DNA from 2 places in the Thermosynechococcus sp. TG215 genome. Region 2 is predicted to be linked to the other one. Evidence: predicted binding sites of a transcription regulator. Region 2 holds the regulator's gene; the other holds the start of a gene.
What was found. The regulator HrcA, encoded in region 2, represses chaperone genes, less so after heat shock. The targets are predictions, from matches to a motif close to TTAGCACTCNNANNNTNNGAGTGCTAA.
Positions count from the first base shown of each region.

Region 1: groES (co-chaperone GroES) is a predicted target of HrcA. The motif match lies at 2,292-2,318, and genes of this name have one in related genera.

Region 1 covers NZ_CP134178.1:916,915-921,409, forward strand. Annotated here, with positions in the region: gene RHJ02_RS04310 (folylpolyglutamate synthase/dihydrofolate synthase family protein) at 1-388, opposite strand, end outside; gene RHJ02_RS04315 (MORN repeat-containing protein) at 358-990, opposite strand; gene RHJ02_RS04320 (carbohydrate ABC transporter permease) at 1,406-2,230, shown strand; gene groES (co-chaperone GroES) at 2,418-2,729, shown strand; gene groL (chaperonin GroEL) at 2,799-4,436, shown strand.
Region 2 covers NZ_CP134178.1:248,296-252,790, reverse strand. Annotated here, with positions in the region: gene RHJ02_RS01140 (IMS domain-containing protein) at 1-91, shown strand, start outside; gene RHJ02_RS01135 (carbohydrate ABC transporter permease) at 84-962, opposite strand; gene carA (glutamine-hydrolyzing carbamoyl-phosphate synthase small subunit) at 959-2,107, opposite strand; gene hrcA (heat-inducible transcriptional repressor HrcA) at 2,201-3,259, opposite strand; gene RHJ02_RS01120 (recombinase family protein) at 3,396-4,495, opposite strand, start outside.

The DNA of each region.
Region 1 (4,495 bases), 670 kb from region 2:
GACTGGGGGGATAAGCCACCTGTGGCAGTACCGCTTCAATGTGTTGAATCAAGGTCAAAAAGACCTCAGGGGCAATGGGTTCACCATCGACACAAATGCGCTCACACCAACTCAACAGATGGGGTGAAGTATAACGCCCCGTGCGATAGCCCGCCGCCCGCAAAACACTATCCAAATAGGCACACACCGACCCTTTGCCATTTGTCCCCGCAACGTGGATCAAGGGCACCTGTAACTGGGGAGACCCCAAAGCACTCAGCAGCGCTTGGATGGGTTCAAGGCCAAGGCGCACCCCAAAGCGGGCGTAGGGACTTAGCGCCGCCGTCAGCGGATCACTCACAGCCTGATTGAAGCAGATTAGCGGGGTTCGCGGCGACCATTGCGCCATGTGGCCACAATGCGGGAGCCATCCGGTAGCGTAAAGACCCCCTGTCCTTCAAATAAGCCATTGCGAAACTGTCCGGCATAGCTTGTGCCATCTCCGAAGGAGAGCGTTCCAGTTCCATGATACTTGCCCGCTAGAAACTGCCCCTCATAGCGGGTACCGTCGGGAAAGGTGAGCACCCCCTCCCCATGGTATTGACCATTGAGAAACGTGCCCTCGTAGCGTTGACCATTGGCCAGTTGGAGAGTGCCCTTGCCATTGAAGATGCCATCCACAAACCCCCCTTCGTAGCGTCCCCCATCGGCATAGGTGAGCACCCCCTGACCGTGGTAGCGGCCATTGCGAAATTCCCCTTCATAGCGGTTGCCATTGGCCATTGTGAGGATACCTTGGCCATTAAAGCGACCATTGAGCAATTCCCCTTTGTAGGTGCTGCCGTCGGGAAGTGTCATGGTAACATCCCCGGTGACACGCCGCCCTTCATAGACGGCAATTTGGGCAGTTACAGGAGCTAAGTGCAGGGTTGCACATCCTAAACCAACAAGGCAAGAACTCATCACCCAGCGGTAAATAACAGCAGGATTTGGGTTGTACAGATGAGTCATTACTGGACACTCCACAAGGGTGGACAATTGCAACTTCTCTAACTGGCACAGCTTGTCTCCTATGCAAACTTGGGGAGGAAACTCAAAGCTTTGTCTTGGAATCGGTCTCTGTGCCTGCAGCACTTTGAATAAGCAAGTCCTCAGGAGGGTGGTCAAACACTCTCTTGCGAGACGCAAAGGGTGGTATAGTGCTCCCTTGATAGCGTCTTGAGCAAAATCTTGATTGCAAGGATGTCCTCAAGCGCCCTCCCAACCCCCTGAGTGGGGCAGATAAATCTCTATGAAAGGGGGAAGGAGAATGTACCTCACTGGCAGTTAAAGCAGGGATGAGGGAGAATTGGACATGCAGCTCTCAAGAGGCCGGCTTTCCGAAGGGCGCAGGGTTTTGTTTGGGGAAAGGAAGGTTGTGGATGGGCTGAAACGGCTCTTGGGCAGGGGTCACTCCTTGGGGTTGACCCTAGTATTGACATTGGGGGCGTTGCTGGTTCTCAGCCCCCTACTGGTGGTGCTCTGTACGTCGGGCTGGCCACCGGGAACCCTACCTACCCAATTGTTGCCACCCCAAGGCTGGACATGGCAGAGCTATCAGGCAGCATGGCAGCAGGGACACTTTATCTTGGCCTTTGCCAACTCAACGTTTGTGGCTTTAGCGGTAACGGCGCTCCAGTTGGTGACCTCAGCCCTAGCGGGTTACGCCCTTGCGCGACTTTCGTTTCCGGGGCAACAGACGATTTTGCTGCTGATGCTGGCAACCCTAGTGATCCCATTTCAACTTTTGGTGATCCCAATTTTCCTCATCCTCAAGGCGGGTCATCTGATCAATACCTATGGCGCCTTGATCTTGCCGACGGCGGCCAATGGCTTTGGCGTCTTTTTGATGCGGCAGTTTTTTCTCACATTGCCCGTTGCCCTTGAGGAGGCAGCCCTCTTGGATGGGGCAAATCGCTGGCAAGTCCTCTGGCATATTCTCTTGCCCCTGAGCCGACCGGCCTTGGTCACACTCTTTATCTTTACCTTTATTGGGGAGTGGAATGACCTCTTTAAGCCCTTGGTCTTTACCACTAAGCCAGAACTGATCACAGTGCAGCTTTCCTTGGCCAGTTTTCAGGAGCAGTTCACCAATGATTGGCCGTTGATGATGGCGGCAGCGGTGATTGCCACTGTGCCGGTGATGATTTTGTTTATTTTGGGTCAGCGGCAACTGATTCGCGGCATTGCCACGACGGGACTAAAGAGCTAAAGTTCCGTTCGGAAAACCGTACTGCAACAGGAGTTGCGATCGCCAACCGTCTCTCGCTACATTAGCACTCGAAGGGTGAGAGTGCTAAACAACTGCAAGTGATGCTCTTGCCCCCCAAAAACTGCGCGATGAGCCGTGCAGTGAGTGCTATCAATCCATACTCTTACAATTGGGAGAACAGTACGCTATGGCAGCCGTATCTCTAAGCGTTTCAACTGTGAAGCCGTTGGGCGATCGCATTTTTGTCAAAGTCAGCGAAAGTGAAGAACGTACCGCAGGGGGCATCCTCCTGCCCGACAATGCCCGTGAAAAACCCCAAGTGGGCGAAGTGACCGCCGTCGGTCCTGGCAAACTCACTGAAGACGGCAAGCGTCAGCCCATGGATGTGAAAGTGGGGGACAAAGTGCTGTACTCCAAATATGCCGGTACTGAAGTGAAACTGGCGGGCGAAGACTACGTTCTCCTCTCGGAAAAAGACATCTTGGCCATTGTTGGCTAAGTCGCTGACACTCCTTACATTTCTGTGCGATTTTTCATCACTGTTGAACGATTGAGGTAGGAAACACCTATGGCGAAGCGCATTATCTACAACGAAAATGCTCGTCGTGCCCTCGAAAAAGGGATGGACATCTTGGCTGAATCCGTGGCCGTGACCCTTGGTCCTAAAGGACGGAACGTAGTTCTGGAGAAAAAATTTGGCGCCCCCCAAATTGTCAACGACGGGGTGACGATCGCCAAGGAAATTGAACTGGAAGATCACATTGAAAATACCGGTGTGGCGCTGATCCGCCAAGCCGCCTCGAAAACCAATGATGCTGCCGGTGACGGTACGACTACGGCAACGGTTCTTGCCCATGCCATGGTGAAAGAGGGGCTGCGCAACGTAGCTGCCGGTGCTAACCCCATTGCCCTGAAACGCGGGATTGACAAAGCCACCCACTTCCTTGTGGAAAAAATTGCTGAACATGCCCGTCCGGTGGAAGATTCCAAAGCCATTGCCCAAGTGGCAGCAATTTCCGCGGGCAACGATGAAGAAGTGGGTCGGATGATTGCCGATGCCATGGACAAGGTGGGCAAAGAAGGCGTGATCTCCCTCGAAGAAGGCAAATCCATGACCACCGAACTCGAGGTCACTGAGGGGATGCGCTTTGACAAGGGCTACATCTCCCCCTACTTTGCCACCGACACCGAGCGCATGGAAGCGGTGCTTGATGAACCCTTCGTGCTGATCACCGACAAGAAAATTACCTTAGTGCAAGATCTGGTGCCGATCCTCGAACAAGTGGCTCGCGCCGGTAAACCGCTGGTGATCATTGCTGAAGATATCGAGAAAGAAGCCTTGGCGACCCTCGTGGTCAACCGTCTGCGCGGTGTCTTGAATGTGGCTGCGGTGAAAGCTCCCGGCTTTGGCGATCGCCGTAAAGCAATGCTCGAAGATATTGCCGTCCTCACAGCGGGTCAAGTGATCACCGAAGATGCCGGTCTGAAGCTGGAAAATACCAAGCTGGATATGCTCGGTAAAGCTCGCCGCATCACCATCACCAAAGATCACACCACGATTGTGGCCGAAGGCAATGAAAAAGCCGTCAAAGCTCGCTGCGAGCAAATCCGTCGCCAAATCGAAGAAACCGACTCCAGCTATGACAAAGAAAAACTGCAGGAGCGGTTGGCCAAACTGGCCGGTGGTGTGGCAGTGATTAAAGTCGGTGCTGCCACTGAAACCGAAATGAAAGATCGCAAACTCCGTCTGGAAGATGCGATTAACGCCACCAAAGCCGCTGTTGAAGAGGGGATCGTTCCCGGTGGCGGTACCACCTTGGTGCACTTGGCGCCTGAGTTGAGCAACTGGGCGGCTGAGCACCTGACGGGTGAAGAACTGATTGGTGCCAACATTGTTGAGCGTGCCCTTAGCGCTCCCCTGCGTCGCATCGCTGAAAACGCGGGTCAAAACGGTGCCATCATTGTCGAACGGGTCAAAGAAAAACCCTTCGATGTGGGTTATGATGCCGCCAAAGATGAATATGTCAACATGTTCGATGCTGGTATCGTTGACCCTGCCAAAGTCACCCGCTCGGCTCTGCAAAATGCGGCCTCTATTGCCGGTATGGTGCTGACCACCGAGTGCATCATCGTTGACAAACCCGAACCCAAGGACAACAATCCTGCGGGTGCCAGTGCCGGCATGGGCGGTGACTTCGACTACTAAGCCCAACCCGTCGGTGAATCCCTGAAACTCACTGGGTTCAGCGCAAGTAACCTAAGTCA
Region 2 (4,495 bases):
TATTTCCTATAGCGATCCCTACCGCGTCATTTACACCTTTACCCGTCGCGGCAATCAATGGTTGATTCAACGCATGCAGGTGGTTAGCTAAGGGGCATTTCCACCTGTCGGCCAAACTTGAGATTCAAGAGAGACAACGACAGGATAAATAGGAATAAGACCAGTCCCATCGTACAGGCGTAGTTGATCTCTAAGCGCTGAAAGGCATTCTCATAGATGTAATAAACAATGGTCTTGGAGCTATTGAGGGGCCCCCCTTGGGTCATGACATAGACCTCTTCAAAGACCTTCGTGGCAGAAATTGCTGAGATAATGCTCACCAAAAGAATATAGGGACGCATCAGCGGTAGGGTAATATCCCAATGCTGTCGCCAGCCGTCACTGCCATCGAGTGCTGCCGCTTCGTAGAGTTCACCACTAATCCCCTGAAGTCCCGCCAGATAGATCACCATGTAGTAGCCCAAGCCTTTCCAAATCGTGACGGCCATGACACTAAAGAGGGCGAGTTGGGGACTTGTCAGCCAAGGAATCGGGGTGTCCCGCAGATGCAGACCCTGTACCAGTTGATTGAAGAGGCCATTGGGGGCATAGAGCCAGCGCCAAGCAATCCCCGCCACCACCATTGAGATAATCACGGGGCTGTAGTAGGCAGCACGAAACCAGTGGATGCCCCGCAGGGGTTGATTGACCAGAATCGCCAACAGCAGGGGGGCGATCGCCAGAATCGGCACCACGACCACTAAATAGAGGAAAGTATTGGCCAAGGTTTTCCAGAAAACACCATCGCGCCACAATTGCGCAAAGTTGGCCCATCCCACCCACACAGGCGGACTCAGGAGATCCATCTCATAGCGGGTGAAACTCAGGAAAAAGGCCTGTAGGGCTGGCCAAAAGACCGTCAGTGTGAGTAACCCCAAGGCAGGGGCAAGAAAGAGATAGGGGGTGAGCGATCGCCCTTTCATTGGCTGCGGGGGTGTTGTTGACGATAGGCACGCATTTGCGCCACAAAGTCGCCAAAGAGATAATCAGCATCGTGGGGGCCGGGGCTGGCCTCAGGGTGGTACTGCACTGAGAAAATCGGCAATGTTTGGTGCTTCAGACCGGCAACGGTTTTGTCATTGAGGTTAAAGTGGGTAATCTCAACGGGGGTTTGGGCAAGGGATTCTTCAGTAATGGCAAAGCCGTGGTTTTGGCTGGTAATTTCCACTTGCCGGGTCAGGCCAGCGGGCTGGTTCAACCCGCGGTGACCAAATTTCAGTTTGAAGGTTTCCGCCCCCAAAGAAAGTCCCAACAACTGATGCCCCAGACAAATGCCAAACATGGGACGCTGAGCCGCCAGTAATTTGCGTGCGGTTTCAATGCCTTCCTGAACCGCCGCAGGGTCGCCGGGGCCATTGGAGAGGAAAATGCCATCGGGGTCATAGCTGAGAATCGTTTCCGCTGGGGTATCCGCCGGCACAACAATCACACGGCAACCATAACTAGCCAAGCGACGGAGAATGTTGCGCTTCACGCCAAAGTCAATAGCCACAACCGTCAAGGGTGGCTCTTCGGTGGCTGTTTGGGGACGAAATTCCCAAGCCGGGGGCGTCGGTTCTGTCCATTCATAGGGGGTGCGGGTGGTCACCACCTTGGCTAGATTTTGTCCCTGCATACTGGGAGCGGCAAGGACTTTTTGCAGCAGTTCAACGGGATCAAGGATTTCCGTGGAGATGCCGCCATTCATGGCACCGACAGTACGAATTTTGCGGGTGAGGGCGCGGGTGTCAATCCCGTAAATGGCGGGAATGCGATGGGCTTTGAGGTAATCAGGTAAGGATTGTTGCGATCGCCAGTTACTGGGAATGTCACAGATATGGCGAGCAACCGCACCGCGCACTTGGGGGCGATCGGATTCATCGTCTTCGGGCGTTGTTCCAGTATTGCCCAACTCAGGGTAGGTGAATGTCACGATTTGACCACAATAGCTTGGGTCAGTGAGTACCTCTTGATAACCCGTCATGCCGGTATTAAAGACCACTTCGCCAATGGCTGTTCCCGGTGCCCCAAAGGAAAAACCGCGAAAGACTGAACCATCGGCAAGAACCAGCAAGGCGGGTGTCGGCATTTCAATATCTCCAACTGGGAAAGCCCAATAGTTTATTGTGCATGATAAAGCCGGCCGTTGACTGCACAAGAATTCTCGGATGTTTTGATTTTCTTACTTGCGGCGACTCACCTGTTCAGTTAGATAATCTGCCGCTGTGGCCACTAGGGGAATAATCCGTGCATAGGGCATCCGCGTCGGCCCTAGAATGCCAATACTGCCCACGGGGGAGTCCCCATAGCAATAGCAGGAATAAACCAGTGTACAGGACTGCATCGGCGCTAAGGTATTTTCACTGCCAATGCGGATTTGCACCTGCGAGGGGGCTTGGCTATCGCCACTGATCAAGGGAGCCAGTTGATCCTGTTGGTCTTCGAGAAGATGCAGTAGCATTTGCACCTGCTCCACTTGGGAAAACTCCGGCTGCTGGAGAACATCGGCAAGACCACTGATGACAAAGGAAGTGCCTTGGTGGCTGTAGCGATCGCTCAACTGCCGCAGTAGGGTCTGAAGCTGCTGACTGTAGGTCTGAAACTCCAAATCCAGTTTTTGCCAGTCAATGGCACTGAGTTCCACCAGCGATCGCCCCTGCAACTGATGATTGAGGAAGTTGGTCAGTACCTGGAGGGTGCGCTCCCGCAGCTCAGGATCCTCTTCCCCTTGCCCCAATTGGATCAGTGCCGACTGGGTTTCGTAGGTATCGAGCACAAGAATCACCATCACCTGCTGGGAATCCAAGGCGACCAGTTGAATCACCCGAATCTGCCGCTCCAAACGATTGGGGAGCGTAATCAGGGTAATGTAACCACTGAGATCCGAGAGCAACTGCGCCGCTTGCCGCAAGATCACCTCAAGGCGTTGTTGCCCCCAGATAAACCGCTCACTCAAGAGACTCTCGGCTTTGCGAGCCACATCGGGAATGGGCTGGATCAGTTCATCCACATAGACGCGATAGCCAGAATCAGAGGGCACCCGCCCTGCGGAGGTGTGGGGTTGGTAAAGCAGGCCACTTTTTTCGAGGAGCAGCATCGTATTGCGCACCGTGGCCGGGCTGACGTTGAGGTTGTATTCCGTGGCGATCGCTTTTGAGCCGACGGGTTCTGCCGTGGCAATGTAATGGTTAATCGTGGCGCCAAGAATTTGTTTTTGGCGATCGCTGAGTTCAATCGTCATAACCCCTTACACCTGTGACTTGTTATCTGTGTTTTTTATCTATCTATAAACTAGCCTTTGTATTTCAGCAATTCTGAGTTGCAACTTGCGGCTATGGCGATTGGTCTTTTGTGACTAAAAACTCAGCTAGAAATGGCTAAGCAGTACTGCCAATGGGGGATTCCCAAATAAATTGCAGATGGATCGACCAAGGCTGTGGCGGGCGGCTGGTGACCGCTATGGCATGTAAAAACTCCCGTAGATAGAACCGTTGCTCTGCTGCCGAGAGTTGGTACCAAAATTGCGGCTGACCAAGGGTCACCGCCAGTTGCAAAAGATTACTAGGGGGCAATTGGGCCTGCTGTGCCTCAATTTGTGCCCGTTCCCCAGCCAGTTTATAGCGGCGCAGTTGAGCGGTTTCGGGATCCAAGAGGCCTTGGGCTTCTAGTTCGGCAAGGCGGTGCAGTTGGGTTTCAATTGCTTGCAGTTGAGCCGTCAACGGTGGCGGCGGCAGCGACAGTTGGGCGATCGCGGGCGGCAGGCGCTCAGCAATTTGATCAATCACAGCAGCCAAGGCCGCGTCGTAGGGAATGCTGCGACATTTGGGGGAGAGGGGACAGTGCAGGGGACGCAAGTAGGCATATTGGCTCGGTTGGCGGTAAGGCTGCACCTGAGTCCGGCCAAAGCGTTGCTGACATTGGCGGCAAATCACCAATCCCGCCAGAGGATGGGGGGCACTAGCACTGCGACGAGGCAGAGAGCGTTGGCGTCGCAACAGCCGATCCACCTGAGCCGCTTCATCGGGGGCAATCAGGGGGGCATGGGTCTGAGGAATCACCGTTTTCCCTTGGTAGTAGAGATGGCCGCGATAGACGGGGTGGGTCAACCAGCGCCGACCGGTCGCTACGCTAATCTGCTTGTGGTGGGTGGTGGCAATAAAGCGCACCGCTGCACTGAGGGAGCCATAGAGGAGAAAATGCTCGACAAAATCCTTGACGACAACGGCTGCCGCTCGATCAATGACATAGTGCTCTTTGCCCCGGCGATAGCCATAGGGAGCACGACCCGGCGGCGGACGGTGCTTGAGGCGATTGCGGGCATGGCCATGGCAGAGAGTGTGGTGATGGAGTTGCTGCTTTACTTGATCCCAAAGGGATAGCAGCTGATCTCCGCTGGGGGGGCGATCGCTTACGTAGCCTTCGGCTAGGGCAATCACCATAATACCCGCTGCCTCCAGTTGCCGCAGGCGATCGCTCA